DNA from 3 places in the Sphingopyxis selenitireducens genome. Region 2 is predicted to be linked to each of the others. Evidence: riboswitches for the same ligand, from Rfam matches in the RefSeq annotation. Region 2 holds a riboswitch; each other region holds the start of a gene.
What was found. Region 2 has a riboswitch for cobalamin ahead of metE (5-methyltetrahydropteroyltriglutamate--homocysteine S-methyltransferase). Riboswitches for the same ligand answer to the same signal wherever they lie in the genome.
Positions count from the first base shown of each region.

Region 1 (9,865 bases), on a different contig from region 2:
GCGGGCGCGGTCGAGCTGCGCTTCGATGAGTTTGAGGTTGGCACCGGTCAGCGCCTCTTGCGCATCGATCAGCTCGACCAGCGTGAATTTGCCTTGCTGATAGCCAATGCCGGCGATCCGTGCGGCCTCACTCGCCTGCCACAACCCTGCACCCGACAGCGCCGACAGGCGCTCGCTGGCGGCCGCCAGCATCAGTTCGGCATCCCGGCGCGAGAAGCGCGTGTCGAGGCGCGCCTGGGCGAGCTGCGCTTCGGCCGCCTCACCCTCCGCCCGCGCCGCCGCGATATTGCCACGATTGCGATTGCTGAACGGCAAAGGGATGGACACGCCCATCATCAGCGCCGTCTCGCCGCCCTCACGGAAATTGCGCACCCCGCCCGATGCGGTGACATCCGGAACACCCTCCGCCTGCGCCAGACGGATCCGCGCCGACGCCGCATCGCGCTCGGCCGAGGCCAGCCGTTCGTCGAGGCTCTGCGCATCGGTCGCCAGCGTGGGCGGCGCCGGGACATCCTGCGCCACCGCCGACAGGTCCGGATCGTCGCTGCCGATCAGCAAGGCCAGCCGTTGACGCGTCGACAAAAGCTGCCCAGCGGCGCGCAGCCGTTCGGCGTTCGCCTCGGCGAGCAGCGCATCGGCGCGCAATTTGGTCAGCGGCGGATCGCGGCCAACATCGACGAGCGTTTCGGCGATCCGTGCCAATTCGGTGGCGCGCGCAAAGACGCTTTGCGCCAACCCCGCCCGGTCATCGGCCGCACGCAATTCGGCATGCGCAACCCCGATGTCATAGGCAAGATCCGCCTCGGCACGCCGCAACGCGAGCTCGGCAAAATCGCGCTCAGCCGCAGCGACCGCCTTTCGCGCCCGCCGCTTGCCACCCAGTTCAAACTGCTGCGACACCGCGACACTGGTCTCGGTCTGGCCAAAGCTGCGATAGGGTCCGCTGCCGCTGAAATTTTCAACGTCGACGGACAATTCCGGGTTCGGCCGGACGCCCGCCTGCAAGGCGCGCCCTTCGGCGGCCTTCACTTCGGCGCGCGCCTTGGCGATCCGCGGCGACACATCCTGTCCGCGCGTGAGTGCGTCGGCCAGCGTGACGGGTTCCGCAAATGCCGGACTCCCCGTCATGGTCAGCGCCCCTGCCAGCAGCAGGGGGCCCAATGATTTCAACATAAATGCTCCTGATCAATGCGTGACGACGCGGGCGAAGGCCCGCGCGAAGCAAGGATCAGGCTGAAGGAGGCTGGGTCGGCGGCGCGGTCGCGCGCGATGCGAGAACCGCCGTGCGCTGACGGAAGAACAGGCCATCGGGAACGGGCCTGTCGCGCGCCTGCGAAGCCGCGTCGAGTTCGATACAGGCCGAGCAATGATGATGATCGATGTGGAGCGCAGGCTCACCGTCCGGGACGGTTTCGCCGTCCAACTCTTGCGCCTCGATCAGGCTGCAATCGATGTCGATCATTTCCAGCGCATGGTGCCCCGGCTCCGCCTGCGCCAGCGCCGGAACGGCCACGCTGCCGAACAACAGCGAGAATGCGAGGACAATACGGACCAGAAACGCCGACATGGGCCGCCACCTAACATGCGCGGCGCCCGACGACAATCGCATCGCCTTTCCCGCATCCATGTCAAAACGGCCAAGCATCGAAAATCCCCGTCGATCGCATTCGAGTCGGGCCAGCTTATGCACGCTGTAGCAGCTACAGGGTCAAGCGCTGAAACGACGCTGCATCATCGTTCGACCTTGGTCGCCAATATGACCGACGTCGTCGTGCGCTCGACCCCGTCGAGCAAGCCAATCTCGTCGATCAGCTCGTTTAGCTGGGCGCCATCCTCGGCCTCCAGCATCGCGATAATATCATTTTCGCCGCTGATCGCATGGATCGCCTGAACCAGCGGAAGCTGTGCCAGCGCCTGTTCGACTTCGCGATGATAGCGCGGCAATGTCTTGATCATCATATGCGCACGGACCCGGCTCGCCGTGAACGCGCTGCCCAGCCGGACGGTATAGCCCGCGACGACATGCGCCTCCTCCAGCCGCGCGAGGCGCGCATAAATCTGCCCGCGCGAAATGCCGAGTTCCTTGGCGAGCTGGGCGATCGTCTGGCGGGCATCATCGCGCAACAGGGTGAGCAGGCGCTCGTCGACTTCGTCGAGCGTGACCCCCGATTGCGGCATCAGTCCGGCCATTTTTCATCGGCGAAGATCGCGGTTTCGGCGGCCCCTCCGGCGGTCATCCGGCCACGATACATGCCCAGATCATTGATCGCAAAGGCCGGGCGGCCATCGGGACCCATGGCGATCAGCCCGCCGTCGCCACCAATCGCGCCAACCGCCATGATCGTCGCCTGCGCCGCATCCTTCAGGCTTTCGCCCTTCCACGCGACGCGATCACAAACCTGCCGCGCCGCGCTTTCGCGGATGAAATATTCACCCGACCCCGTCGCCGATACCGCGCATTGGCCGTTCTTGGCGTATGTGCCCGCACCGATGATCGGTGAATCGCCGATCCGGCCCCAACGCTTGCCGGTCATTCCGCCTGTCGAGGTCGCTGCGGCCAGATTGCCGTCGGCGTCGATCGCGACCGCACCGACGGTGCCGAACAAATGGGTCGGATCGATCGCCGCCGTCTGCTTTTCGCGCCAGCCCAGAAGGCCCTGCCAGCGCTCCTCGGTGCGGAACCAGCTGGGGTCCACCTGTTCAAGGCCGCGTTCGACCGAGAAGCGGTCGGCGCCCGGACCGGCGAGCATGACGTGCGGGCTTTTGTCCATCACCGCACGTGCGAGGTCGATCGGGTGGCGGGTGCGGGTGATGCCCGCGACCGCGCCGGCTTTCAGTGTCTTGCCGTCCATGATCGCGGCGTCGAGTTCATTCTTGCCCTCGGCGGTGAACACCGCGCCGCGCCCGGCGTTGAACAGCGGATTATCCTCCAGCACCCGGACCGCCGCAGCGACGGCATCGAGCGACGCGCCGCCCTTGTCGAGCACCGCCGCGCCCGCGCGCAGCGCTTCGTCGAGCCCGGCGCGATATGCCTTTTCCTTGGCGGGCGACAGCGAACCGCGTTCGATCACCCCCGCCCCGCCATGGATTGCGAGCGACCATCGCGGAACCTCCACCACCTCGCCCGCACGTACCGCATAGTCGCGGACGAACACCGGCGCGTCGATCCGGCCCGATGGCAGATGGATGACCGATCCCGGCCCCACCCCGCTGACACGGATGCGCGGGGCGTCGAGCGGACCGCGACCTGTTACGCCGCGCAGCCCGGCCCCGTCGACGAGCCAGGCATAGCCGTCGGGTTCGGTGGCATAGATGCGACCCGACCCGTCGGGTTCGACCGCCAATGCGGCGCTTTCATCGACGCCGAGTCCGATCATCGCCGGTTCATCGTCGGCGCGGCCGATCTGCGCCTTGGCGACAAAGGCAAAGAGACGGCCGAGCCGGTCGCGTTCCTTGAAATGCGTGTCGGTGACGACGCCCTTGAGCAGCGCGAAACGCAGGAAATCCCCCTCGATCGTGTTTGCGGGGCCCAGCGGATCGGCCAGCGCCTCGGCGCTGGTGATGCTGCCATCGTCCATCGCGCCGTAAAGCTTTTCGCCCTGCACCGCGAGGCCCGCGCTCGTTCCGGCGAGCGGTTTGCCTGCGGCGACATGGGCATTGAGAATGTCGCCCACCGGCGTCCCGCGCCAGTATCGGACGTAACGCGCCTGATCCCCGCCCGCGATGAAAATGCCGTCCGCTTTGCGCAGACGTTCGAGGATTTTCTTGTTCGTCGCCTGCGTGCGGCTGTGAAAGACAAAGATTTCGGTCGACTGGATACCGCCGATATCCTTGTAGAATTCCTGGCCGATCTCTTTGCCATAAGACGCGCTGATCACGACGATATGGCCGTTTCCGGCTTTGCCGAAGAACCACTTCATCGCGTCGATATTGCGATCGCCGCCGCCCATCAACAGCAGGCCCCCCGACACCGGGCCGGGGGTGGGGGTATCAAGCTTTCCGAAGACATAATGCTCATATGCCTTCGGCTTGGCCTCCTTCGCCCCAACCGGTGCGAGCGCGAGGCCAAGCGCAGCAAGCAGCGGCACCACCATCGCCCGCATCATAAATCGCAACATTTCCTTCTCCCGCCCCGATAGACTGCCCGATAGACTGAACGCAGGATGTTACATAATATGCACAGTCAAAGACAATATGATTTCACATAATGTCATATTGATTGAAATTATCGGCGCTTTCTGGTGAAGGCGGGATGAAACGGGATTGTGTGGGCGCGGCTTGAGTCGCGCCGCAAAGAGCAAAAGGGGCATGTCATGAAGGGTCTGGGTCAACATTCGTTGCGCATCGTGCTGGGATTGGGCGTCTGCCTGCCGGCCATGGTCGCGCCGGTCTGGGCGCAGGACGCGGCGAGCGACGCGGCGGCAAGCGATGAAATCATCGTCACAGGGTCGCGCATCCCCACGATTCGCGACCAGGGCCCTTCGCCCGTCACCACGATCGACGCCGACACGATCCGCGCCAATGGCTATACCAGCGTTCCCGAACTGCTGGCGGCGATGACCCAGAACAGCGGCGAAACGCAAAGCCCGCAATCGGGCAGCAGTTCCGACTTCACCCCCGGCGCCCAGCAAGTCGATCTGCGCGGCCTTGGCCCCAATCACACGCTGGTGCTGATCAACGGCCGCCGCATCGCCGATTTCCCGCTGCCCTATATCGGCCGCAGCAACTTCACCGACATTTCCAACATCCCGGTCAGCCTGATCGAGAAGGTTGAAATCCTGAGCGGCGCCGCATCGGCCATCTATGGTTCCGACGCGATCGCAGGCGTCGTCAATTTCAAGATGAAGGAAAAGCTCGACGGCATCACGCTCGACTATCGTCACGGCCGTACCGAGCATGGCGGCGGCATGTCGCACCGCGTCACCGCGACCGGCGGGTGGTCGTCGGGTCGCTTCAACATCATCGGCGGCGTCGAATATCTCGATCAGCGGCCACTGTGGGGCTTTCAGCGCAACATTCAGGACAGCACCGATGACAGCCCGGTAGCATCGAGCAGGGCCGCACGACGGACATTTTATCGCGCCGACTTTTATGATGACTATATCACCCCCGAAGACGGGACGTGCGAAGCGCTGTCGAACCTCAACAACGGGTCGGTCAGGCTGTTCAACCGGCCGGGCTATGGCGATTACTGCGGTAGCAAGGAATCGGTAGCTTACGGGACGATCATTTCGGGCCGCAAGGGCTTCAACAGCTTCGCCACCGCCTCGTTCGAGCTGTCGGACAATGCCAAGCTGTTCGTCGATGGCCAGTTGGGAATCAGCAAGGTTCGTCTGATGTACGACGTCACAAGCTGGGCCTTCGAACAATCGTCGAGCAGCGCCGACAATTATTTCTTCAACCGATTCACCGACCAGATCGAGGATTGGGGACGCCAGTTCACGCCGGAAGAAACCGGCGGGTTCGAGATGCAGCGCAGCAAGCAGACGACATACAGCATCACGCCCGGCATCCGCGGCAATTTCGGCAATGCCTGGAATTACGAAGCGTCGTTCAACTACAGCCGTTACCAGTCGGTCGTGCGCTGGCCGCAGATCATCAACAGCAAGGCGAAGGCCTTTTTCCTCGGCGAACAGGACGGCACCGGCGATCGGGGTTATCCGGCCTTCAACGCCAATCCGGAGAATCTCTATCGGCAGCTGACGCGCGCCGAATATGAAAGCATCTCGGCCGATACCGTTTATCGCCCTTATAGTTGGACCAGCAACGCACAGGCGACGCTGACCAACGGCGAATTGTTCACCCTGCCCGCCGGTCCGGTCGGGATCGCGCTGGTCGCCGAATATGGCAAGCAGGGCTATGATCTCCGCCCCGATCCGCTCGCGCTCACGGACTATTATTACAGCTGGAAAGACAGCGACGGCTCGGGCAAACGCAGCCACGGCGCGATTGGCGGCGAGGTGCGCGTTCCCGTTCTCGATTTCGTGACCGTGACCGGCGCCGGTCGTTACGACCGTTTCGGCTATGCCGGACGCAAAGTCGGGAAATTCACCTATAATGGAGGCCTCGAAGTACGGCCTGCCGACAGCCTCTTGTTCCGCGCTGCCTATGGCACCGCATTCCGCGCACCCGACCTCCACTACCTGTTCACGGGTCCGGGCAATGTCGAAAGCAGCGTCATCGATTATTATGCCTGTCGTCAGGACGACCCCGCCGCAGGCCTCAGCGACTGCGACGCCTATGACGTCGATATCGTCGCGCAGCGCAGCGGCAACCGCGACCTGAAGGCGGAAACCGGCAAGACGTTGACCGCAGGCTTTGTCTTTTCGCCGACCAACCGGATCAGCCTGTCGGTCGATTATTTCCGCGTGTCGCTCGACAATCAGGTCAACGACCTGCGCGCGGGCGACCTCGTCCGCGACGAGGCCGATTGCCGACCCGACCGCGATGGAAATATAACGCTCGACCCGACCTCCCCGACTTGTGTGGCGGCGCTCGCCCGCGTTAAGCGTTTCGCCAGCGGGGCGCTGGTGAATCAGATCGACTCGATCGCGATCAACCCGATCAACGTCGCGCGCGAAAAGACCAGCGGCATCGACGTCGCTTTCCGCGGCACGCTGCCCACCGGCATCGGCGATTTCACCCTGTCACTCGCGCACAGCCACGTACTCAAGCACAGCTATCTGCAATATACGGGCGATCCGGTCGAGAATAAGCTGGCGGCCGACAGCGGCTTCTATCTCCCGCGCGATAAGTCGAACGCCAGCATCAGCTGGGCGGCCGACGGCCTGCAACTGACCGTATCGGGCACCCGCCTTGGCAAGCTGCCCAATTATGACGAGGATGCCTTTATCAAGGCGAGCACCTTGTTCAACGCTTCGCTGCAATATGATTTCACCGATCATATGCGCGGGTCGCTCACGATCCGGAATCTGTTCGATACCAATCCGGTGAAGGATCCGACCTGGTCGGGCTATCCCTACTACAACACCAGCTGGTTCGACAGCATCGGCCGCAGCGTCTTCATGCAGCTGACGTACAAGCTGGGCGGTTCGGCGCTCTGATCGCCCCCGCCTCCCCCCGGCCCTATAACGGCCGGGGGCTTGCGCAAATGCGCCGCTGCGCTATGGGCGGCGGCGTGAGGGTTTCGGCCCCCACATGATCGCGCCGGTGCCCGGAAGGGCTTAATATGGGAACGCGGTGAGAAGGCTATCCAATGGAGAGCCCTCGATTCCGCGGCTGTCCCTGCAACTGTAAGCGGTGAGCGCGATGCACCGTCCCGGCCTTTACGGTCAGGGACAGCCACTGGGGCAACCTGGGAAGGCGTGCATCAAGCCCTGACCCGCGAGCCAGGAGACCTGCCGGCGTGGGTCGCTCAATGCCTGGGCCCAGGGAAAGGCCACGGCACGGAGTATTCCGTCGAGCGACGACCAAGCGGCTGGAGCCGCTTCGGTGCAGGGGACGTGGGCGCATTGCGCCCGCCCGCAGCCCGTGCACTGGTCGATCGCCCCCGGTGCATCGACAGGCTCCCGCCCTCGTTGCCGGCGTGTGGGGGACTCCCATGTTGAAATTGACGACCACCATTTCCTTGCTCGCACTGACTGCGGCGACACCCGCCTTTGCCCAGTCGGCCGACAGCACGAACGCGGCCAGGCCCGGCGACGAGATCATCGTCACCGCCTCGCGATCGGGCGAAGGCGTGCGCGCAAGCGAACTCGGCGCCTCGGCGACGGTGATCGACACCAACGCGCTGTTGCAACGCCAGACGCGTATCATTTCGGACGTCCTGCGCGACGTCCCCGGCGTCGCGATCACCCGCATCGGCGCGATCGGCGGCCAGACGCAGGTTCGCATACGCGGCAGCGAGAGCAACCATGTCCTCGTCCTGACCGACGGCATTGAAGCCGCCGATCCCTATCAGGGCGAATTTGATTTCGCGACGATGGCCGCCGACCCCGCCGCGCGCATCGAAGTGCTGCGCGGTCAGCAATCGTCGCTTTATGGTTCGGACGCGATCGGCGGGGTGATCAATTATATCACCCTGTCGGGCCGCGAGGCCCCCGGATATAGCGCGCGGATCGAAGGCGGATCCTTCGGCACGATCAGCGGCGCCGCACGCGCCGCCGGAGCGAGCGGGAATTTCGATTATGCCGTCACCGGTACCTATTATGGCACCGACGGCTATGCCACCGCACGCGGCGGCAGCCGCGATGTCGGATCCGACAGCATCGGCGCCAGCGCCAAGCTGAACTGGTCGCCGAGCGAGGCCTTCAAGCTCTCTGCCGTCCTGCGCTATAATCATATCAACGCCGACACGAACAACAGCGAATTTAATACCGCCAGCCCGCTGTTCGGCTACACCGTCGACAGCCCCGGGGTCTATTATACCAGCGAGGGTTTCTACGGCCTGCTCTCGGCGCAATTTAGCGCGCTCGACGGGCGCTGGATCAACACGCTGTCGGGACAATTCGCCGACACGACGCGCAAGGGCTACAGCCCTTTCGGCTTCGATTATGGCAATAAGGGACGGCGCTACAAGGGCAGCTTCACCTCGAGCTTCAGCTTCGGCACCGATGCGATCGCGCACCGACTGACCGGTGCGGTCGATGTTGAGCGCGAGACGTTCCGGACGCTGACCCCCGGTGCTTTTCAGGGTGAAAAGCAGGCCGACAATCTGGGCCTCGTCGGCCAATATGAGCTGACCGCGGGCGATCTGTCGTTCGGCGCGTCGATCCGCCACGACGACAATAACCGTTTCGACGATGCGACGACCTGGCGCGTTCAGGGCAGCTATCGCCTGCCGACCGGCACCCGCGTCCGTGCCGCCTATGGCACCGGGGTTAAGAACCCGGGCTTTTTCGAACTCTATGGCTATATGGACGGCAAATATATCGGCAATCCGAACCTGAACCCGGAACAGTCGAAGGGCTGGGAAGCCGGAATCGAGCAAAGCGTTGGCGCCAATGACTGGGCGACGATCGGCGCGACCTATTTCGATGCGAAGCTGACCGACGAGATTTTCACCGACTATCCGGCGCCCAATTATGTCGCGACCCCGGCGAACCGCACCACCGACAGCAAGCAGCACGGGATCGAGGCGTTCGCCAGCGCCCAGCCCATCCCCCAGCTCCGCTTCGACCTCGCCTATACCTGGCTCAAGTCCAAAGAAAATGGCGTCGCTGAAGTGCGTCGTCCCAAGCATATCGCCAGCCTCAACACGACGGTGTCGAGCGCCGACCAGCGCTTCGCGGGCACGCTGACCATCCGTTACAACGGCCGGACGACCGACACCGCCTATACCGATCCGACCTATGCGCCGGTGACGGTAGCGATGAGGGACTATGTCCTCGTCAACCTGGGTGCCGAATATAAGATCTCGGACAATTTCTCGCTCTTTGGCCGGGTCGAGAATCTGCTGGCCGAAGATTATGAGGAAGTCTTCAGCTTCGTCGCAGCCGGCCGCGCCGCTTATGGCGGCGTCCGCCTGAACTTCTGATGCATCGCGGCGTCCCGGCCTTTGCGCCGGGCCGCCCCGCACGGACGGGAGACATCGCATGAAGACGCGTACCGACGCCGAACATAATGCGAAGATGAAAAAAATTCAGGCCGCACAGGCCAAGAAGGTCGCGACCAAGACGATCGAAAAAGGTCTGATCATCGTCCACACGGGCCCCGGCAAGGGCAAGACCTCGGCCGCGCTCGGCATGGCGGTGCGCGGGATCGGTCACGGGATGAAGGTCGGCGTCGTGCAATTTGTGAAAGGCGCGATGGAGACCGGCGAAAAGGCCGTGTTCGACCGCTTCCCCGAGCTGATCGAGTTCAAGCCGATGGGCGAAGGCTTTACCTGGGACACGCAGGACCGCGC
Region 1 is NZ_JBPULG010000003.1:393,741-403,605, reverse strand. It holds gene ACSYDV_RS11905 (TolC family protein) at 1-1,173, opposite strand, end outside; gene ACSYDV_RS11900 (hypothetical protein) at 1,229-1,645, opposite strand; gene ACSYDV_RS11895 (Lrp/AsnC family transcriptional regulator) at 1,732-2,190, opposite strand; gene ACSYDV_RS11890 (isoaspartyl peptidase/L-asparaginase) at 2,178-4,118, opposite strand; gene ACSYDV_RS11885 (TonB-dependent receptor plug domain-containing protein) at 4,314-7,064, shown strand; cobalamin riboswitch at 7,153-7,380, shown strand; gene ACSYDV_RS11880 (TonB-dependent receptor plug domain-containing protein) at 7,562-9,496, shown strand; gene cobO (cob(I)yrinic acid a,c-diamide adenosyltransferase) at 9,555-9,865, shown strand, end outside.
Region 1: another riboswitch for cobalamin. It lies ahead of ACSYDV_RS11880 (TonB-dependent receptor plug domain-containing protein); the one in region 2 lies ahead of metE (5-methyltetrahydropteroyltriglutamate--homocysteine S-methyltransferase).

Region 2 (9,865 bases):
TCGCCTGTGCGGCCGCGACCATCGCTGTCAGGGCCGGGCGCACCTCGTCCCATTTGCGCGTCTTGAGCCCGCAATCGGGGTTCACCCAGATTTGCCCCGGCGGGACATGTTTGCCGGCAAGGGTGAGGAGGTCGGTCATCTCACGTTCGGCCGGGATGCGCGGGCTGTGGATGTCGTACACGCCGGGGCCGACCTCGTTCGGATAGGCGTAGCTGGCGAAGGCGTCGAGCAACTCCATCTGCGACCTTGCGGTCTCGATCGAGATGACGTCGGCGTCCATCGCGCCGATCGCGCGGATGATGTCGTTGAACTCCGAATAGCACATATGGGTGTGAATCTGGGTGTCGTCGCGGACGCCCGACGATGTGATGCGGAAGCTTTCGACGGCCCAGTCGAGATAATGCTGCCGCCACTCCGAGCGACGAAGCGGCAGGCCTTCGCGCAGCGCCGCTTCGTCGATCTGGATGATCGCGGCGCCGGCCGCCTCCAGATCCTGCACCTCGTCGCGGATCGCGAGCGCGATCTGGCGGCAGCTGGTCTCGCGCGGCTGGTCGTCGCGGACGAAGGACCAGTTGAGGATGGTGACGGGGCCGGTGAGCATGCCCTTCATCGGGCGGTCGGTCTGGTCCTGCGCATAGCGCCACCAGTCCACGGTCATCGGCGCGGGGCGCGAGACGTCGCCGTAGAGGATGGGCGGGCGGACGCAGCGCGAGCCATAGCTTTGCACCCAGCCGGCGCGGGTGAAGGCGAAGCCCGCGAGCTGCTCGCCGAAATATTGCACCATGTCGTTGCGCTCGAACTCGCCGTGGACGAGGACGTCGAGGCCGATCTCCTCCTGCCATTTGACCGCGGCACGGGTTTCGACCTTCAGATAGCGGTCATAGGCGGCATCGTCGATTTCCCCCCTGATATGCGCGGCGCGCGCCTTGCGGACCTCGTGGGTCTGCGGGAAGCTGCCGATCGTGGTGGTCGGGAAGGCGGGAAGGGCGAGGCGCTTTTGCTGGGCCTCGCGGCGGGCGGCGAAGGGCGCGGTGCGTTTGGTGGCGCTTTCGTCGAGGGCGGCGAGGCGGGCGGCGACGGCGGGGTTATGGATTTTCGGTGAGGTCCGGCGGGCGACCGCGGCGATGCGTGAGGCCGAGAAGGCGGCGAAGCTCGCGTCTTCGCCTTCGTTCAGCGCTTTGGCGAGCGCGGCGAGTTCCTCGATCTTTTGCACCGCAAAGCTCAGCCATTGTGCGATTTCTGGGTCGAGCGAGGTTTCGAGCGCGAGGTCGACGGGGGTGTGGAGCAAGGAGCAGGAGGGGGCGAGGATGAAGTCGCGCGTGCCCGCCAGTTCCTTGAGGCGCCAGTAAAGGTCGGGCAGATTGGCGCGCCAGATGTTGCGGCCGTCGATGACGCCGAGCGAGAGCAGGACGTGCGGCTGGAGTTTTTCGAGCGCGGGTTCGAGCTGACCCGGGGCGCGGACGAGGTCGAGGTGGAGCCCGTGGACGGGGAGGTCGGCGACGAGATCGAGATTGTCGCCGAGGCCGCCGAAGTAAGTGGTGAGCATGAGTTTCGGACCGCGAGTGGCGAGGCGGGCGTAGGCGCGCTCGAACGCGGTGCGCTGTTCGGCGCTGAGGTCGAGGACGAGGCAGGGCTCGTCGATCTGGACCCATTCGGCACCGGCCTTGGCAAGGCGCGCGAGGATTTCGGCATAGATATCGAGAAGCTGCGGCAAGAGCGCGAGCGGTTCGACCGCCTTGCCCTTGGCGAGCATCAGATAGCTGACGGGGCCGAGGAGGACGGGGCGGGTGGTGTAACCGAGCGCTTTGGCTTCCTCAAACTCGTCGAAAATCTTGGTCGAGGCGATCCTGAAGATCTGCCCTGCGGTGAGTTCGGGGACCATGAAATGATAATTGGTGTCGAACCATTTTGTCATTTCCTGCGCGGTGGTGTCGTGGGTGTGGCCGCAGGCGGCCGGTCCCGCCGGGTCATCCTGAACCCCGCGCGCCATGGCGAAATAGAGGTCCGGATCGACCGTCTCGCCCGCCCAGTCGTAGCGCGGGGGGATCGCGCCGATCAGCGAGCTGGTGTCGAGAACATGGTCATAGAGCGAGAAGTCGTTCGAGGGGAGGATGTCGGCGCCGAGCGCCTTTTGCCGCGCCCAATTGAGGGCGCGAAGGCCCGATGCCGCGATCTGGAGATCGGCGAGGCTGGTCTTGCCCGACCAATAGCTTTCGAGCGCATGCTTGAGCTCGCGGCGAAGGCCGATGCGGGGAAAGCCGAGGGTGGCGACGCTGACAGTCATGTTTCAAACACCTTGCAAGGGGGCAAGGGCCGGACAGACGGACACGCAAGGGTCCACGCCCGCAAAGCAAGGATCGGGCGCAGTCAAGCATGCGGCCTGACCGGACACCCCGCCGGAGGACGTTATCTGACGAGGCAGGTCTCCTGGCTCACGGATCAGCGCGGGGGTCTGGCCTTCCCGGTTCCTTGCGAACCAGTGACACGTATCGACCACCGCTCACCGCTTACAGTTGCGGGGGCAGCGCCGGTTTTGAACCGGCTTCCCGTCTTAGCTCCACACCGCGCAAGCGATGTGGAGAACCTCGACAGTTTGGAGAATAGGCGGCGCAGATTGGAAGTCAAGGCGCACATAAAGAAATCTTTATATGCGCCTTACTTATACGCTCGGTGGGCGGTAGAATCGGTAGCGGGTGACAGCGCCGTCGATCAGGTTCTTTTTCAAGCGCTTGCGCATCTTGTCGGCGTCGTCGAGGGTGACGCAGACGAGGCGGGTGCCGCCCGACGGGAGGGGCTCGATCGCGCTGATTGCGACGCCCGCGGTCTTGCAGGATTTGGTGACGTCGCTTTCGGGCAGCGTAACGTTCATCGCGCGGGTCATGGCGTGACCGGCGCGGCGGCTTGGGCGCGGATGGCGGCGGCAACCCGGGCATAGCCTTCGTCGCTCGCGGTCGCGATGGCGAGCGGGCGGCCGCCGAGTGCGGGGTTCTCGGTGTTGAGGAAGCCGATCGCGTTTTGGGGGCCGCTTTCGGTTTTAGTTCCGCCGAGGGTCAGCCAGGCGAGCTGGCTGATATTGCCTTGGCGCCGCGCATCGTCGCGGGGGAGCGGGGTGCGGGCCTTGCGGACAAAGCCGTTCGAGCGCGTCCTTGCGGGGGCGGCGGTCTCTGTACCGGATTGGGGCTCAGGGTGAGTCTCGGAATTCATAGGCGGCGCGGCTCCTCTTGCGTAAGCGGGAGCACAGCCTGTCTCTCGGTCGCGGCGGCTTACGAGAATGCGTGCCGCGATAGTCTGTATATGGGGTCCCGGAGGCGGATTGTAAGCACCCGCCGCCCGGGATCGATTGGTTTACGCGCCGTTGGCGGCGGAAAGAATCGCCCGCACACTCGCGGTCGCGACGTCGGTATCCAGCCCACAGCCGAACAGGCTTTTTCCATCCGCCGTGCGGCATTCGACATAGGCGGCGGCTTGCACGGTGCTGCCCTGACCGATGGCGTGTTCGCTATAGTCGATGATGTCCATCACCGGGCCGCCGCTTTCGCTGAGCGCGGCGATGACGCTGCTCATCAGGCCGTTGCCGCGGCCGCTGACGGTGCGCGGGGTGCCGTCGATCATGAGCTTGCCGGCGAAGATGCGGTCGGGACCGCTGTGGGTTTCGGACCAGTCGACGAGCTGGAAACGCTTGCCAGTCGTGGCGAGATACTTACCCTCGAAGGCGCCCCAGATATCCTCGGCGCCGAGTTCGCGGCTGGTCTCGTCGGCCAGCGCCTGTACAACGTGGCTGAAGCTCGCCTGCATTTTCTTGGGCAGTTTCAGACCCTTGTCCTGTTCGAGGACCCAGGCGACGCCGCCCTTGCCCGACTGGCTGTTGACGCGGATCACCGCTTCATAGCTGCGGCCGAGGTCGGCGGGATCGATGGGGAGGTAAGGGACTTCCCATGTCTCGTCATTCTGGCGTTCGCGTGCGGCGAAGCCCTTTTTGATCGCGTCCTGATGGCTGCCCGAAAAGGCGGTATAGACCAGTTCGCCGCCATAGGGGTGGCGCGGGTGGACGGGGAGCTGGTTGCAATATTCGACCGTCTGGATGACCTCGTCGATATTCGAGAAATCCAGTTCGGGGTCGACGCCCTGCGTGTACATGTTGAGCGCGATGGTGACGAGGCAGGTGTTGCCGGTGCGCTCGCCATTGCCGAACAGGCAACCCTCGACGCGGTCGGCGCCCGCGAGCAGGCCGAGTTCGGCCGCCGCGACGCCGGTGCCGCGGTCGTTGTGGGTGTGCAGGCTGATCAGCGCGCGGTCGCGGTTCGGCAGATTCTTGGCGAAATATTCGATCTGGTCTGCGTAGATATTCGCCGTCGAGGCCTCGACCGTCGCGGGGAGGTTGAGGATGATCGGATTTTCGGCGGTCGGTTGCAGCACTTCCATGACCGCTTCACACACCTCGATCGAGAAATCGATTTCGGCGGTCGAGAAGGTTTCGGGGCTGTATTCGAAGCGCCAGTTGGTCTGCGGCAGGCGCGCGGCATTGTCGCGCAGCTGCTTGGCGCCGTCGATCGCGATCTGTTTGATTTCGGGCATGTCCATGCCGAAGACGATCTTGCGCCACGCGGGGCTGACCGCGTTGTAGAGGTGGACGATCGCGGTCTTTGCGCCCGCGAGGCTGTCGAAGCTGGTGCGGATGAGGTCGGCGCGGCTCTGGGTCAGCACCTGCACGGTGACATCGTCGGGGATGCGGCCGTTCTGGACGAGGCCGGAGATGAAATCGAACTCGGTCGCGCCCGCGCTGGGGAAGCCGACTTCGATTTCTTTCAGACCGACGCGGCAGAGCAGGTCGAAGAAGCGCGCCTTTTTCTCGGCGTCCATCGGGTCGATCAGCGCCTGATTGCCGTCGCGCATGTCGGTGGAAAGCCAGATCGGCGCCTTGGTCGTGACGCGGCCGGGCCATTCGCGGTTCGTCAAGGGAACCTGCGGAAAGGGGCGATATTTGACCGAAGGGTCGCGGAGCATGGTCATGGTCTTTTGGTTCTTCTGCGAAAGGGTGGTTTTGGTCGAGTTACCCTTGGGCGATCGCGCGCCACCGTGGGCGCAGCGTTATCGTCACGCCCAAGGGCGTGTAAGTCGCAGAAGTAGGAGCCCGTTGTGGCGCATGGCCACGCTCTGACATGAAAATGTCGTGTTTGGCAAGGGGCAACACAGGAAAATTGCGCGGAGGGCTGCGCTGCGCCACCTCCGCGAAGGCGGAGATGGCGCTGGCAGGCTGTCAGGCGGCCTTGCTTTCCGGCGCGTCCGCGTCGTCTTCGTCGTCGTCCTCTTCCTCCCAGGGGGTGAAGATTTCATCCTCGATCATATTGGCGATCGCGTGGACGCGGATGCCGATGACCCAATCCTCGAGCGGGCCTTCCCACGCGGCCTCGACTGTGGTCGGCGTGTCGGCGCTGCCACCGGCCGGGCGATCGCCGACGAGATCGAAGTCCTGCACACCGTCGGCGGGCGGGTTGATATAGACGTGGGGGTCGAGCAGGACGCTCGTCCAGCCCGCGGTGGAGGCAATGCCCTCTGCCTCGACGGTCAGCAGGGCATGTTCTTCGTCGCCGCCGATAAAGGCGTTCACTTCGATAATTTCGCGTACCAGTTCGCTCATCACACGGAACTCCCTGTCAGGGCCGGGGACTGGCCCGGACGCCTGTCTAGCGGAGTCGTGTGACAGATTGGCGCGCGGTCAGTTTTTCACCCACCCCACTGCGGGATCGTTGAAGTCGATCACGTCGGCGAGTTCGCGGACATTGGGGTAGCCATAGCCGACGAGGTTGATGAAGGTCTGGATGTTGAGCGCGAGCGCGGCCGATTTCATCGGCACGGGCGCGGCGTTGTTACGGAAATTATTGTTGCAATAGATGAGGATGGGGCGGTCCGGGTTGACGCCGATCACCGCGGCGAGGCTGTCGGCGGTGAAATCGGTCAGCGGCAGGTTGACCGCGCCCGCGATATGGCCGCGCGCAAAGGCGTCCTTTGAGCGCGCGTCGAGGAGGAGGGTTTCGGGTTTGGCCGCCTCGGCCTTGAAGGCGTCGAAAGGGAGGAGGCGCGTGGCGCGTTCTGGCGCGACGCTGGCGGTGAGCGCCTGGAAAGCCGGATAGTCGATTTGCGGATTGCTCTGCGCGAATGCGGGCGCTGCCGGGAGCGACAGGGCGAGAGCGAGTAGCAGGGTTTTGCGCATGATGATCCTCCCTTGAATGACGGGAGGTTAGGCGCGGGTTGCTGGATGCGCGATGAATGCGGAGTGGCCCGCCCCCGCGCCTTCCCATGAGCGGGAGGGGCGGGGGCGGGCCGGCGCGCTTACTGCTTTTCGAACGCGGCGTGGATTTCGAGTTCGACGATATCGCTGACCACCGGGATGCCGTAATTGACGCCAAAATCGCTGCGACGGATTTTGGTTTCCGCGTTGAAGCCGATGGTGGCTTTCTTGTTGAACGGATTGGCGCCCGCGCCGTGGAAATCGACGTCGAGCGTGACCGGGCGGGTCACGCCATTGAGGGTGAGGTTGCCGGTGACCTTGGCTTCGTCGCCGTCATCGTCGAGGACGACGCGGGTCGAGACGAATTTGGCGTCAGCGGGCGCGGGGCCGAAGAAATCGGCCTTGCCGCCGTCCTTGCCCGCGCGCAGCAGATGGTCGGTGAGGCCGGCGCTGGCGGTCGTGACCTTCGACACCGGGATCGTCACATCGACCTTTGACGCGGCAGGATTGGCGGGGTCGATGACGAGGGTGCCGGTGACGTCGCCGAAGATGCCCGAATATTTGCTGAAGCCGAAATGATCGACTTCCCAGACGACCATCGTGTGTCCGGCATCGGCGGCGTAGGTGCCGGCGGTGACGCGCGTTTTGTCGGGCGCGCCGGGGACGCCCGAGGGGGCCTGCGCGATGACGGCGGGGACGGCGACGACGGCGAGCGCGACGGCGGCAATGGGAAGAATGCGGCGCATGTGGAAGGCTCCTGTTTCGGGGGAGGCCAAAGGCTAAGCGACAGGAGGGGCCGGCGTCAATCGCACGGCATCGAAACGCTGCGTTTCGCGGCGGTCGCTTCAGTCGGCGGCGCGGCGTTCCTCGAACCATTGGCGCAGCATCGCCGAGGTGCAGCCGGTGAAGCCATAGCTGCCGACGGGCGAGCAGCTGTTGGGGCGAGTGGCGCGAGCGACATTGTCATAACCCTCGACCGCCGAGGCCCATGAACCGCCGCCGACGGGTGCGTCGTCCTTCAGCTCCTCACGCAAATCCTTGGGGACGCGGTAGCGTTCGCTTTCGGGTTGCTGCGCGCAGACGATGATCTCGTCCCCCACCGGTGCGGGGCAGGGTTCGTCGCCATAGGTGTAGAGAATCGAGGTTTTCTGCGGCGGCGTGGCGGTTTGCGCGAGGCTTTGGTCGAACGCATGCGCGGGCGCTGCGAAGATGAGCGTGGCAATCAGGGGGAGGAGGAGGGCAGGCTTCGTCATTGCAATCAGGCATTCCCTTTGCGACCATCCCCTGCATGCCACGCTAGCGCGCCGAGATGAACCTAAGCCGAACTGCGCCTGCCGCCCTGTGCGATGGCGGCGATGGGGCGCCCGCGGTTCAGTTCAGGGCGCGGCATTTCGACTTGGCATCGTTCATCGCCGGACTGACGATAAAGCAAATGACATATTTGCCGCCGTTCGACAGCGTGAAGGTATAGGAGGAGAAATTGTCGGAGAACATCTCCGTCTGATAATCGTTGAACCCGATGATCCGCCACCCTGCATTGAGAAGGTCGGTCATCGACTGGGTGAGCGGCACCCAGTCGGTCGGGCGTTCATAGGTGTCGACCGGTTCCTCTTTTTTGCGCGCTTCGGCGCTGCCGAGGGGAAAGAGCATCAGAAGCAGCGCGAGAAACAGGCCGGGCTTTTGCATTATTTCATTCTCCGGGAAGGAGTTAGGGGGATATCCGGTGTATCCGGATATCAGCCCGGCACGTCAAGCGAGGCTGCGATGGAATTCCAGACCTGCGCCAGTTCATCGGGCGCGATGCAATAGGGCGGCATGACATAGACGGTGTTGCCGAGCGGACGCAGCAGGACGCCGCGATCGCGATAGAAGGCGATGAGGCGCGGCGCGAGGTTCGAGAGATAGCCGCCGTCGGGGACCTGGATATCGAAGGCCGCGATGGTGCCGAGGCGGCGGGCATTGGCGACGCGCGGGTCGTGAGCGAGCATCGACAGGTGCGCGCCTTGCGCGACCGCGAGCGCGTCGATGCGCTGCTGAACCGGCTCGTCGCGCCAGATGGCGAGATTTGCGTTGGCGGCGGCGCAGGCGATCGGGTTCGCGGTGTAGCTGGACGAATGATAGAAGGTTTTGCTGCGGTCGGTGGAGAAATGCGCTTCGAAGATCGGTTCGATGCACAGCGTCACCGCGAGCGGCAGCGCGCCGCCGGTCAGGCCCTTCGACAGGCAGACGATATCGGGGATGACGCCCGCCTGATCGCACGCAAAGCGGGTGCCGGTTCGGCCCCAGCCGGTCATCACTTCGTCGGCGATGAAGAGGACATTGTGGCGCGCGCAGATGGCGCGCATTTCGGCGAGCACCCATGCGGGATAGATGAGCATGCCGCCCGCGCCGAGGATCAAGGGTTCGACGATGAAGGCGGCGGGCGCGCTGCCCGTTTCTTGGCTTGCGCAAGCGGCTTCGAGCGCGTCGAGTGTTTCCTGTTCGCGGCCTTCGTGCGGGAAGGGGATGGTGTTGACGTCGAAGAGCAGGGGCTGCCAGGCGCGGTTGTAGACGCCGCGCTCGCCGACCGACATCGTGCCGATCGTATCGCCGTGATAGCTATGTTCGAGGACGAGAATGCGGCTGCGCGGCTCGCCGATGTTATACCAGTAGCCGAGCGCCATTTTGAGCGCGACCTCGACGCTGGTTGAACCTGAATCCGAAAAAAAGACGCGGGTAAGCGGGTCGGGGGTGATGCGGATGAGTTCGGCAGCCAGCGTTTCGGCGGGTTCGTGGGTCCAGCCCGCGAAGATGAGCTGATCGAGCTTTTCCGACTGGTCGCGGATCGCGGCCATGATGCGCGAGTGGGCGTGGCCGTGGGTGGTAACCCACCAGCTGGAGATGGCATCGATCCAGCTCTGGCCGTCGGGGCCGTGGAGGCGCGCGCCTTCTCCGCGGGTGATCAGCGGCACGGGGTCGCCAAGGCCGTGCTGGGTGAAGGGGTGCCAGATGGGGGAATCGAGAGAGGTCATGGCGTGTCCCTATACGCCTTCGTCATTCCCGCGAAGGCGGGAATCCCGCTTTTCCTTTTTGCTTTCCGAGGCAGAGAAAGCTGGATCCTCGCCTTCGCGAGGATGACGAAGAGGGGAGGGGATGACGAGATTTAGCGGAAGTCGGCGAGGTCGAAGTTCGCGCGGAACGCGGCGGCGAGGGTTTCGCTGGTCAGCGGGGCGACGATCGGCAAGCGGCCCAGGCGGCGGACGCCGCTGACCTCGGCGATTGTGTTTTCGCTGTCTAGCACGGGGTCGCCGAGGAAGGCGAGGCCGTGGATCGGGACATGGCGCGACCGAAGCGCCTCGATCGTCAGCAGGCTGTGGTTGATCGTGCCGAGCATCGTGCGGGCGCAGACGATCACCGGGATTTGCCATTTCGCGAAGAGATCGGCGTAAAGGGTGGTGCGGGTGACGGGGACGAGCGCGCCGCCCGCGCCCTCGACGATGAGGTCGCCGGGCGGCGGGGCGAGTGTTTCGGTGTCGATGGTAACGCCGTCAACTTCGGCGGCATAATGCGGCGAAGCGGGGGTGATCAGGCGGTGCGCCTCGGGATGGATCGCGACCTCGGCGAGGCGCGCGACGACCTGGCTGTCGCTTTCTTCTT
Region 2 is NZ_JBPULG010000002.1:97,362-107,226, forward strand. It holds gene metE (5-methyltetrahydropteroyltriglutamate--homocysteine S-methyltransferase) at 1-2,284, opposite strand, end outside; cobalamin riboswitch at 2,401-2,603, opposite strand; gene ACSYDV_RS06405 (hypothetical protein) at 2,660-2,869, opposite strand; gene ACSYDV_RS06410 (hypothetical protein) at 2,878-3,204, opposite strand; gene leuA (2-isopropylmalate synthase) at 3,346-5,010, opposite strand; gene ACSYDV_RS06420 (hypothetical protein) at 5,258-5,638, opposite strand; gene ACSYDV_RS06425 (rhodanese-like domain-containing protein) at 5,717-6,211, opposite strand; gene ACSYDV_RS06430 (YceI family protein) at 6,331-6,975, opposite strand; gene ACSYDV_RS06435 (hypothetical protein) at 7,075-7,482, opposite strand; gene ACSYDV_RS06440 (hypothetical protein) at 7,601-7,915, opposite strand; gene ACSYDV_RS06445 (adenosylmethionine--8-amino-7-oxononanoate transaminase) at 7,966-9,240, opposite strand; gene bioD (dethiobiotin synthase) at 9,372-9,865, opposite strand, start outside.

Region 3 (9,865 bases), on a different contig from region 2:
CGATCAGCGTACCGCGCGCTTCGCGGAAATTGCCCGAACCCAGCGTGCCGCGCACCTTGCCATGGACGATCAGCTGCGATGTGCGGTCGGCCTGCGGTTTCAGCAGCACGGGGTTCATGTCGCTATGCGCCTCGACGCGGCACGCGATCGCTTGCAACGCCTGCGCGCGCCCGATTTCGCCCCCGTCGCTGGTGACTGCGGCGTTGTTCGACATATTCTGCGGCTTGAAAGGGCGCACGGTCAGGTCGCGATTGGCGAGCGCGCGGCACAGCCCGGCGACGAGCACCGACTTACCGACGTCGGACCCGGTGCCCTGCAGCATCAGCGCAGCCATATCACGCCTCCTGCGATCAGCCACAGCAACAGGCAGGCGCCCAGATAGATGCGCAGCGCGCGGTCGATATCGTCGGCATCGGCCTGCGCGCGGCCATCGCCGATCCATGGCTTGTCGTGCATCGCGCCGTCATAGGCGATCGGGCCTGCGAGGCGAACGCCCAAAGCGCCGGCCATCGCGGCTTCGGGCCAGCCGGCGTTGGGCGATGCATGTTTGCGCGCGTCACGCCACAGCGTCCGCCATCCGCCGCGCCCCGCGAGGCAGATCAGCAGGCCCGACAGCCGCGCGGGAAGCAGGTTCGCAGCATCGTCGATCCGTGCCGCTGCCCAGCCGAAGGCGCGCCAGCGTTCCTCGCGGTGTCCGATCAGGCTGTCGGCGGTGTTGATCGCCTTATACGCCCACACGCCGGGAAGCCCGAGCAGGAGCAGCCAGAACAAGGGTGCGGCAATCCCGTCGCAAAAGCTTTCGGCAAGGCTTTCGATCGCGGCACGCGCGACCCCGGCTTCGTCCAATGCGGCGGTATCGCGCCCGACGATCGCGCCGACGGCGGTGCGCGCAGCGGCAAGGTCGCCGCTATCGAGTGCCTGACCGACGACGCGTACATGGTCATAGAGGCTGCGCTGGGCGAGGGCTGGCCAGGCGAGCATCGCGACGAACAGCCAGCCATAGGGAAGGGTGACGAGCCACGACTGGATCGCCCAGCCACCGCCCGCGACCAGCAGGATGAGCAGGGCTATCGTCAAAATACCCCGCGCGCGGCGGGCCGCAAAGCTGGCTTGGGGCCGGTTCCATCGCGCTTCGCATCCATCGATGATGCGGGCGAACAGCCCGACCGGATGGCCGATTCGGCGATAGATCGACTGCGGCCAGCCGAACGCCGCGTCGATGGCCAGCGCGGCCAGCGCGATGGGTTCAGCCATGGGCGAGTGCTGTCGCGAGACGCGCCGCTGCATCCTCGTCCGAGGGCAGGCCGATACGCAGCCATTGCGGCTGGTCGGCAAAGGGGCGGGTGAGGATCGCGGCCTTCGCCAGATGATCGAACAGCGACCCGGCGTCGTCGACCTCGATCAGGCGAAACAGAGGGCATTCGCCGATGGAGCGATGGCCCGCGCCCGTCAGGATCGCGTCGAGCGCAGCGGCTTGCTCGGGCAGGCGGCGGCGAGCCCCGGCGATCCACGCCGCATCCTGATAAGCCGCGGTCCCGATCGCCACCGCGGCGGCCGACAGCGGCCAGGCGCCGAGCAGGTGGCGCAGCGGATCGAGGATCGAGGGCGGGCCAAGGACGAAGCCGAGCCGAACCCCGGCGAGGCCGAAGAATTTCCCGAACGAGCGAAAAATGACCAGATTGCGCGCGTCGCTGACCAGTCCCGCGAGGCTGATCGTCGGATCGGGGTCGGCAAAGGCTTCGTCGACAAGCAGCCAGCTTTCGGACGAGCGCCGGTCGAGCAGGTCGTGCAGCAGCTCGGGCTCGATCAGGCGGCCGTCGGGGTTGTTGGGATTGGCAAGGATCAGCGTGCCGTCATGATGTTCGGTGGCCACCGGGTCGATCGCGGCCGCATCGGCGATCATCTCGCCATGGGTGCGATAGCTGGGGGCGATATAGCGTGCCTCGCCGCCGACCAGCGAACCCGTCAGGCGCAGGCCGATCTCGGTGCCCGGAACCGCGCAGACATATTCCGGAGCGACGCCAAAGAACAGGGCTGCAATTTCTTCCAAATGGCGAAGCGCGTCCGTGTCGGGCAGGCGCTGCCAGTCGATCGCGGTATCGTCGGTCACAGGCCAGGGATCGGGGTTGATCCCTGTCGACAGGTCGATCCAGTCGGTGCCGCCGAAATGGCGCTTTGCGGCGTCGAGCCCGCCGCCGTGCCAGGTCCATGATCCGGTCATGCCAGATGGATCGCGATCAGTGCGGCTGCCAGCAGCATGCTTTCGCTGACTTCAATCCCCGCGCCATGGCCGTCGCCCGAAATGCCGCCGATCTTGCGCTTCAGCCACCCACCCCAGCCGGCCAGAATGAGCGGGGCCGCGAGCAGCGAAGGCGATGCAAAGGCCGCGGCGATCAGCGCGGCGGTCCAGATCCCAAAGTCGATCGGACGCACGATCCCGCGAAAACGCGACCCCAGCCCCGAATGCAGGTCGGGAAGCCAGCGCGACCAGAGCAGCGGCCCGATCCGCGCGGCAAAGGGAATCAGCGCGATCGCGGCAAAGGCCTGCGCCGCAATGAGTGCATGGAGGAGTATCAGCTTGGCGATCAATTGCAGCGCGATCGTGACGACCGCAAAGCTGCCGACATGCGGGTCGGACATCGCCGCCAGCATGCGTTCGCGATCCTTGTGCGCCGCGCCGCTCGCATCGGCGATGTCGCCCAATCCGTCGAGGTGCAGCGCGCCGGTGACCGCCACCCACAGCAGCAGTGCCATGAGAGCGCCGGTCCACGCGTCGAGATGCGCCCCCGCCCAGCCGCCCGCCGCGACGATGGCGCCGACGATCAGGCCGACGGCGGGGAACCAGCGCATCGACGCCGCGAATTCGGCACCCGAAACGGCCAGGCGCGGCGTCGGCAGCCGGGTCAGGAACTGGATCGCGACGACCAGGCCTTTCATTGCAGCCCTTTCATCCGGCGAGGCCGATAATTTGCGCGCTGGGCTTTTCACTGGGCCAGACCTGAAGCGTCAGCCGCGCGGCATAGGGCAGGTCGAACGCCCATATCTGGCGTTGGTCGAAGCCGCAGAACGCGTGCAGCGCCGCGCGCATGGCGCCACCGTGGGTGACGACCAGCGTGGTTTGCGGCGCCAGCTCGGTGATCGCCGCCGACACGCGGCCGACGAGCGCCGACCAGCGTTCGCCGCCGGGCGGGGGGTTGGCGTCGGGATCGTCCCAAAAGGCGCCGAGCGTATCAGGATCGATCTCGGCGCTGGCCTTGCCGTCCCATTCGCCGAAATCAAGCTCGCGCCAGCGCGGATCGATGGTCAGCGGCCGGCCAAGCGCATCGCCGATCGCCGCGCCTGCCCTCTGCGCGCGCTGGAGGTCGGAGGTGATGAGCCGTTCGATGCGAAGGTCGCTCGTCTGCGCGACGCAGGCCGCGATCCCGGCGGGGGTCGGTGCGCCATCGGTGCGGCCCATCATCAACCCTGGCTGTTCGAGCGCCCCGTGGCGCAGCAGGTGGAGCGCAAAGCCGCTCACAGCGACGCCGAAACCTGGGCTTCGGCAAAGGTCGCCATCTGGTCGTGCGCGGCGAGTGCGGCCCGGATGACGCCGGTCGCCACCGCCGCGCCGCTGCCTTCGCCGAGCCGCATGCCCAGCGCGAGAAGCGGCGACAGGCCCAGCTTTTCCAGCAGTCCGGCGTGGCCGGGTTCGGCCGAGCAATGACCCGCGATGCAATGATCGGTGATCGCGACATTGTCGGCGGCGAGCGGCGCGACGGCAGAGCAGCTGATGAAGCCGTCGAGGACCACTGGCACGCCCAGCTGCCGGGCGCGGACCACCGCACCCGCGATCGCGGCAATCTCACGCCCCCCGACGCGTCGGAGCGTTTCGAATGCAGAATATGGTGCATCGGCGTGGAAGGCGATCGCGCGCGCGACGACCTCGGTCTTGCGCGCAATCCCGTCGCGGTCGACTCCGGTGCCGGGTCCAACCCATGGCGCCGCGCCGCCGCCGAAGCTGCGCGCGCAGAGCGCGGCGGCGGCGGTCGAATTGCCGATCCCCATTTCGCCCACGGCCAGCAGGTCAAGATTATCGACGACCGCGTCGGCTCCGGCGTTGAGCGCATCAAGGCATTCGCTTTCGCTCATCGCCGGTGCGACCGTAAAATCGGCGGTCGGGCGATCGAGGTCGAGCGCGACGATCTTCAGCTCCATGCCGGCGGCGCCCGCCAGCGCGTTGATCGCCGCGCCGCCGGCTTCGAAATTGCCGACCATCTGCGCGGTAACGCTGGCGGGAAAGGCGCTGACGCCGTGGATGGTCACGCCATGATTGCCCGCAAAAATGGCGGCGCGCGCGCTTGCGATGCGCGGCCGCGCCTTGCCCTGCCAGCCTGCAAAGAAGATCGCGATATCCTCCAGCCGTCCCAGCGATCCGGCGGGCTTGGTCAACATCGCTTGCCGCTCACGCGCGGCGTCCTCGGCCTGACGATCGCGCGCGCGCAAATCGGCGAGGGCGGCTTCAAATGCGGCGGCGGAAGCAAAAATCGTCATTCGGCGACAAATCCCGGAGGTGGTGTGCGGGTGATGAAATGGCCTTTGACAGCTTCGGGCCATTGCGAAAAGGGCACGCGGCCATGCTCGCTCGCCGCATAATGGACCGCATAGTCGAGAATGGCGCGCGCGTCGTCGTCATTGCCGTCGAAACGCCCCAAAACATAGCCGACCTTGTCGGGCGCGCGCAGATGGATGGTGCAAAAATCCTGACATGCGAACAGGCAGGCCATTTCCTGCACCGCGACCCCGGCGTAGCGCGGGTCGCTCGCCTTGACGCGCCGCAGGGCGGCGGCGAGGCGCGCGCCGCCGCGAACGCCGTTCGCATCATCGCGTGCCTCTTTGCTATAGCGGCAGGTGTTGCACGCCACCACCGCCGGACCGGGATCGACCGGGGTCAGCATGTCATGCGGCGGCCGTCGCCGGGCGCGGCGGCGTGGGAACGCCGACCGCGACCAGCGCGCGATAGAGGGCGTAAAGCCCGATCAGGATCGCACCGTTGCGCAGGAATTGCTCGACCAGCAGATCGGGTGCCATCGCGGTATGGAGCCCGCCAAGGACGAGCGCCCACAGCAGGATGATCCCCTTGAACGCGGTGAAGCCCGCCGCATATGCGGTCGCCATTCGCGCCGCCACCGACTTATAGTCGAGCGCGCGAAGCACTGCATAGCCCGCGAGCGCCGATCCGACCGCTGCGGTGCCAAGCCCCGCGCCCCAGCCAAGCGTGCTGCCGTCGCGCGGGTAGCCGAGCAGGAGAAACCCCACCGCCTGACTTGCCGCCCATGCGAGCAGAATCAGCGCGATGCCGTCGCGGCGGCGCATATGCACCGCCGCGAGCGCCGCAAGCGCGGGGAAGGGGGTCGCGCAGGCGAGCGCCAGCGTCGTCACGGTGCTCGCCGCGGTCAGCAGCGATACCCACAGCGCTGACGCACCCCGGTTCGACAGCGCGGCCATCAGAAGCGGCCCCGAATGCCGGCATAGATGCTGCGGCCGAGCGAGCCATAGCGATATGTCGTCATATATTCCTCGTCGAAGATATTTTCGGCGCGGGCGAAGAATTTGACGCTGTCGGACAGCGCATATTCGGCGCGGAGGTCGACCAGCGTATAATCGTCGAGCCGGATCGCATTGGTCGCATTGTCGAAGCTCTTCCCTGACCAGCGCACCGCTGCGCCGAGGCCGAGGCCGAAGTCGAAATCATAGCTGGCCGAAGCATTGGCGGTGTCGCGCGGCCGGCGCGGCAGCCATTTGCCGAAGTTGGCGCCGGGCGAGCGATCCTCGGACACGACCCAGCTATAATTGCCGTCGAGCTTGAAACCGCCGAGGGTGAGCGCGGCGGCGGCCTCGATCCCGTGCGCAGCGCTGCGCGCGACGTTCGAATAATATCCGCCGCGACGGGTCGTCGGGTCGCCGGGGACGAAGCACATCGGATTGGTCGTGCCCGATGCGCAATTGTTATAGATGATCTGGTTCGTCGTCTTACGATCGAACCAGGTTGCTCCGACGACCAGTTTGCGATCGAAAAGATGCTGCTCGATGCCCGCTTCCCAGCCGTGCGCCTCTTCGGGGTCAAGTGCGACATTCCCATATTCGCTAAACTGCTGAAACAGCGAAGGAGCCTTGAACCCCTCGCCATAGCTCGCGCGCAGTACCGTTCCCGTCGCCAGCTTCCAAACCCCGCCCGCCGCGAACAAAGTCTGGCCGCCAAAACGGTCATGGTCATCATAGCGCACGCCGCCATTAAGCGTCATCCCGTCGATCGGCTCGACGCTGAGCTGGCCATAGACGCTAGTGATTTCGGCCTTGCCGACCGCGAAGGACGGCAAGGGGGTCGCGAGCGAGGCCGCAGGCGAGCGGCTCTTGAAGTCCGATCGTTCATTCTCGGCCCCGAAGGTCGCCGAGATGCTGTCGCTAACCGCGAAGCTGCCCTGATATTCCCAGCGCTTGTTGCGCCCTTCGGCGTCAAAGCTTTGCGGCCGCGCGCGGGTCGGGTTGAAATTGTCGCGGTTGGTGTCGGTATAGGCGTAAGCGAAGCGATTGCGGAAACGTCCGTCGGCGAGGGCGATATTGAGCCCCGCATAGCCGACGAATTCCTTGTTTAGTCCATAATCGGCGCTGTCGGCGTTGAATCCGTCAAATTCGACCCGTCCGCTCGCATAATAGCCGCGCACCTCGGCGCTGATATTTTGTGCGAGTTCCAGTTCGACGCGGCCCGATACGTTGCGGTTGCGATAGCCGTCGCGTTCCTTGCCGCCGAACGACGCCGCATGCGACGAAATGCCGTCGGTGGTGAAGGTCTGGCCGCCGAGGCGCCAGCTCAAGGGACCGGTGCGGCCGCCGACCGCGGCGCGCGCGCTGACCGTGTCGCGCGATCCGGCTTCAATGTCGAAACTGCCTTCGATCGACTTTTGTGGCGTCGCCGTCACGATATTGACGACGCCGCCGATCGCCTGGCTGCCCCACAGGATCGACTGCGGTCCGCGCAGCACTTCGATCCGGTCAATGTCGCCGACGAGCAAGTTGGTGAAATTGAAACCGCCGCTGGTCGACGACGGATCGTTGAGCTTCACTCCGTCGATCACCACAACGGTGTGGTCGGACTCGGCGCCGCGGATTCGCAGCGAAGTCGAGGTGCCATAACCGCCATTGCGGGCAAAGCTGATCCCCGGCGTGCGCAGCAGCAATTCGGTGACGCCAATATCCTGCGACCGGTCGATCGCGGCCTTGTCGAGCGCGGTGATCGACGCGGGAATTTCGTCGAGCGTCAGCGGCGCACGGGTGGCGGTGACGATGATGCTGTCGCCGTCAGCCGCGACGGCATGGGCCGTCGGCACTTGCTGGGCGAAGGACGTGGACGATGCCGCAACGGCGGCAAAGGAGACGGAAAGAAGGCAAATTGACTTGAACATAACAACCCCATCGACAGGGCGTTGTGCACGCGCGGGGGCGATGCGGGTGCCGAAAGGGCGCACGACATCGGCCCGCGTGAACACGCGGCCAGACTTGTCGTCGCTCGGGTTTACCCCCGTCCGCCCGGCACACCCTGTCCGCGCGAAAGACGACGGCGACGGGCAGGTCTCCTGGCTTGCGGGTCGACGCCGGTTCGGACCGCCTTCTCAGAACCTGTTGGTTCCAATGGCATATGGCCCGATGACTCACCGCTCACAGTTGCAGGGGCAGCCGGGGTTTTGTCCCCGTTCCCTTTCAATCCCCTTTCGGGGAACCTGTCGCTGGCGGCGCGTTACATCGAATGATCGGCATCGGTCAATTGCTGCATTGCAATAAGATTTTGGCGTCCGATCAGGCGGCCTTCATCCAGACGACCAAGGCAAAGCGCGCGTCGGTCGTCGCAAGGGTGCGATGCGGGGTAAAGCGATCGAGGAACAAGGCGCTTCCCGCCGGGCATTCAGGCTGGATGCGCGGCAGACCGGCGATCCGCTCTTCGGGGATTTCATAGCCATGGTCGGTTTGTTCGGCCATCGGCATGGCGCGGCGCCCGGGGATGATTTCCAGCCCGCCGCGCTCGGGTCCCGCGTCGCTCAGCGGAATCCACGCCGTGACCCACACTTTGCCGCATGCGGTCCCGTCGTCGCGCGCGACGTCCGAGTGCCAGGCGTGGCGATGCTCGGGAAAGCTCGCGATGCTCGCGCGAACGCGGACCACCGTTCCCGACAGGCTGCGGCCGCCGAGGCGGGTGGCGGCCTCGATCAATCGCGGATCATTGGCGATGTCCTGCAAGCGCGGGCCGCGATGCGCGTCGGTACAGATGCCGACGCGCAGCAGATTGGCCTGGCTGCGATCGGTTTCGAAAATGCGGTCGAGCCGGGTCGCAAGCGGCGCCTCGGGGCAGCTGCGCTCGAAGGGCAGATACATCGCGCACGACAGCCGGTTGATATGCTCGGCAATATCGGCCTGCGCTGCCAAGATCAGTTCGGGATCGAACAGGGGCAGGGCGGCATAGCCCTGTTCGGCGTAAAGCGCTTCGGGGCTCAAGGCCGTGCGCGCCCGAAAGTGGTGACGGTGGGCCAGTCGCCGCCGCTTTCGACGCGTGCATCGATGCCATAAACGGTGCGGAGCAATTCGGGGGTCAGCACCTCGTGCGGGGTGCCGTCGGCGACGATCCGTCCGTCGTCGATCAGCAGCAATCGGTCGCAATAGCGCGCCGCCATCGTCAGGTCGTGGAGCACCGCGATCACCAGCGCCCCCGCATCGGCCTCGGCGCGCATCAAGTCCATCACGTCGATCTGGTGGCCGGGGTCGAGGCTGGCGAGCGGTTCGTCGGCGATCAGCCCGGGGGCTTCGACCGCCAGCGCGCGCGCAAACAGCACACGGGCGCGCTCGCCCCCTGACAATTCGGTCGCGATGCGCGTGCGCAGCCCTTGGACATCGGCGCGGATCATTGCGCGCTCGATCGCCGCAGCGTCGGCGTCCGAAATCTTCGACATCGGCGCAAGATGCGGCAGGCGGCCGAGCCCGACGAGGCGCTCTACGGTCAGCGGCCAGTGCAAAGTCTGCCCCTGCGGCAGATAGGCGATGCGCCGCGCAAGATCGGCGCGCGGCATCGCGGCGACCGCGTCGCCGTCGATCGATATGCGACCGGTCGCGGGGACGAGCGCGAGCATCGCGCGCGCCAGTGTCGACTTGCCCGCGCCATTGGGGCCGACGATGCCGGTTAGCGTGCCGGGCGTGAAGGCGGCATCGACGCCCTGCACGACGCTGCGACGGCCGAGCTGGACGCCGACATTTTCGAGGGTCAGCATTACCACAGCCTTTTCTCCCGCATCAGATGGATCAGGAAGACGGGAACCCCGAGGAAGGCGGTGACGACGCCGAGTTTCAGCTCGTTCGTCGTCGGGATGATCCGCACGCCCAGATCGGCGATTGTGAGCAGTGCTGCACCGCCGATCGCCGAGGGCAGGAGGATCGCAGAGGGACTGCGGTCGGTGAGCGGGCGGATGAGGTGCGGGACGATCAGCCCGATGAAGCCGATCGACCCCGACACCGCGACCGCGCCGCCGACCCCGATCGCGGTGCCGATCAGCAGGCGCAGACGCGTGGCGCGAAGGTTGACCCCCATCGCCTGCGCGGCATCTTCCCCCAAGGTCAGCGCATCGAGCGCGCGGGCATTCCACAGCAACAGCGCACTTCCGAAGGCGATGCAGGGCAGCGCGATCCAGAAATGCTGGAAGGACCGGTTTTCGAGGCTGCCGAGCAGCCAGGTCATAATCTCCATCGCCGCAAAGGGGTTGGGCGACATGTTGAGCGCGAGGCTGGTTCCCGCGACCGCGAGCGTGCCGACCGCGATCCCGGCGAGGATCAGGGTTAGCGGGCTTTC
Region 3 is NZ_JBPULG010000003.1:382,302-392,166, forward strand. It holds gene ACSYDV_RS11810 (cobyric acid synthase) at 1-334, opposite strand, end outside; gene cbiB (adenosylcobinamide-phosphate synthase CbiB) at 322-1,254, opposite strand; gene ACSYDV_RS11820 (threonine-phosphate decarboxylase) at 1,247-2,221, opposite strand; gene ACSYDV_RS11825 (adenosylcobinamide-GDP ribazoletransferase) at 2,218-2,937, opposite strand; gene ACSYDV_RS11830 (histidine phosphatase family protein) at 2,948-3,517, opposite strand; gene cobT (nicotinate-nucleotide--dimethylbenzimidazole phosphoribosyltransferase) at 3,514-4,530, opposite strand; gene ACSYDV_RS11840 (DUF1636 domain-containing protein) at 4,527-4,934, opposite strand; gene ACSYDV_RS11845 (hypothetical protein) at 4,936-5,484, opposite strand; gene ACSYDV_RS11850 (TonB-dependent receptor plug domain-containing protein) at 5,484-7,439, opposite strand; cobalamin riboswitch at 7,584-7,773, opposite strand; gene ACSYDV_RS11855 (phytanoyl-CoA dioxygenase family protein) at 7,831-8,523, opposite strand; gene ACSYDV_RS11860 (ABC transporter ATP-binding protein) at 8,520-9,296, opposite strand; gene ACSYDV_RS11865 (FecCD family ABC transporter permease) at 9,290-9,865, opposite strand, start outside.
Region 3: another riboswitch for cobalamin. It lies ahead of ACSYDV_RS11850 (TonB-dependent receptor plug domain-containing protein); the one in region 2 lies ahead of metE (5-methyltetrahydropteroyltriglutamate--homocysteine S-methyltransferase).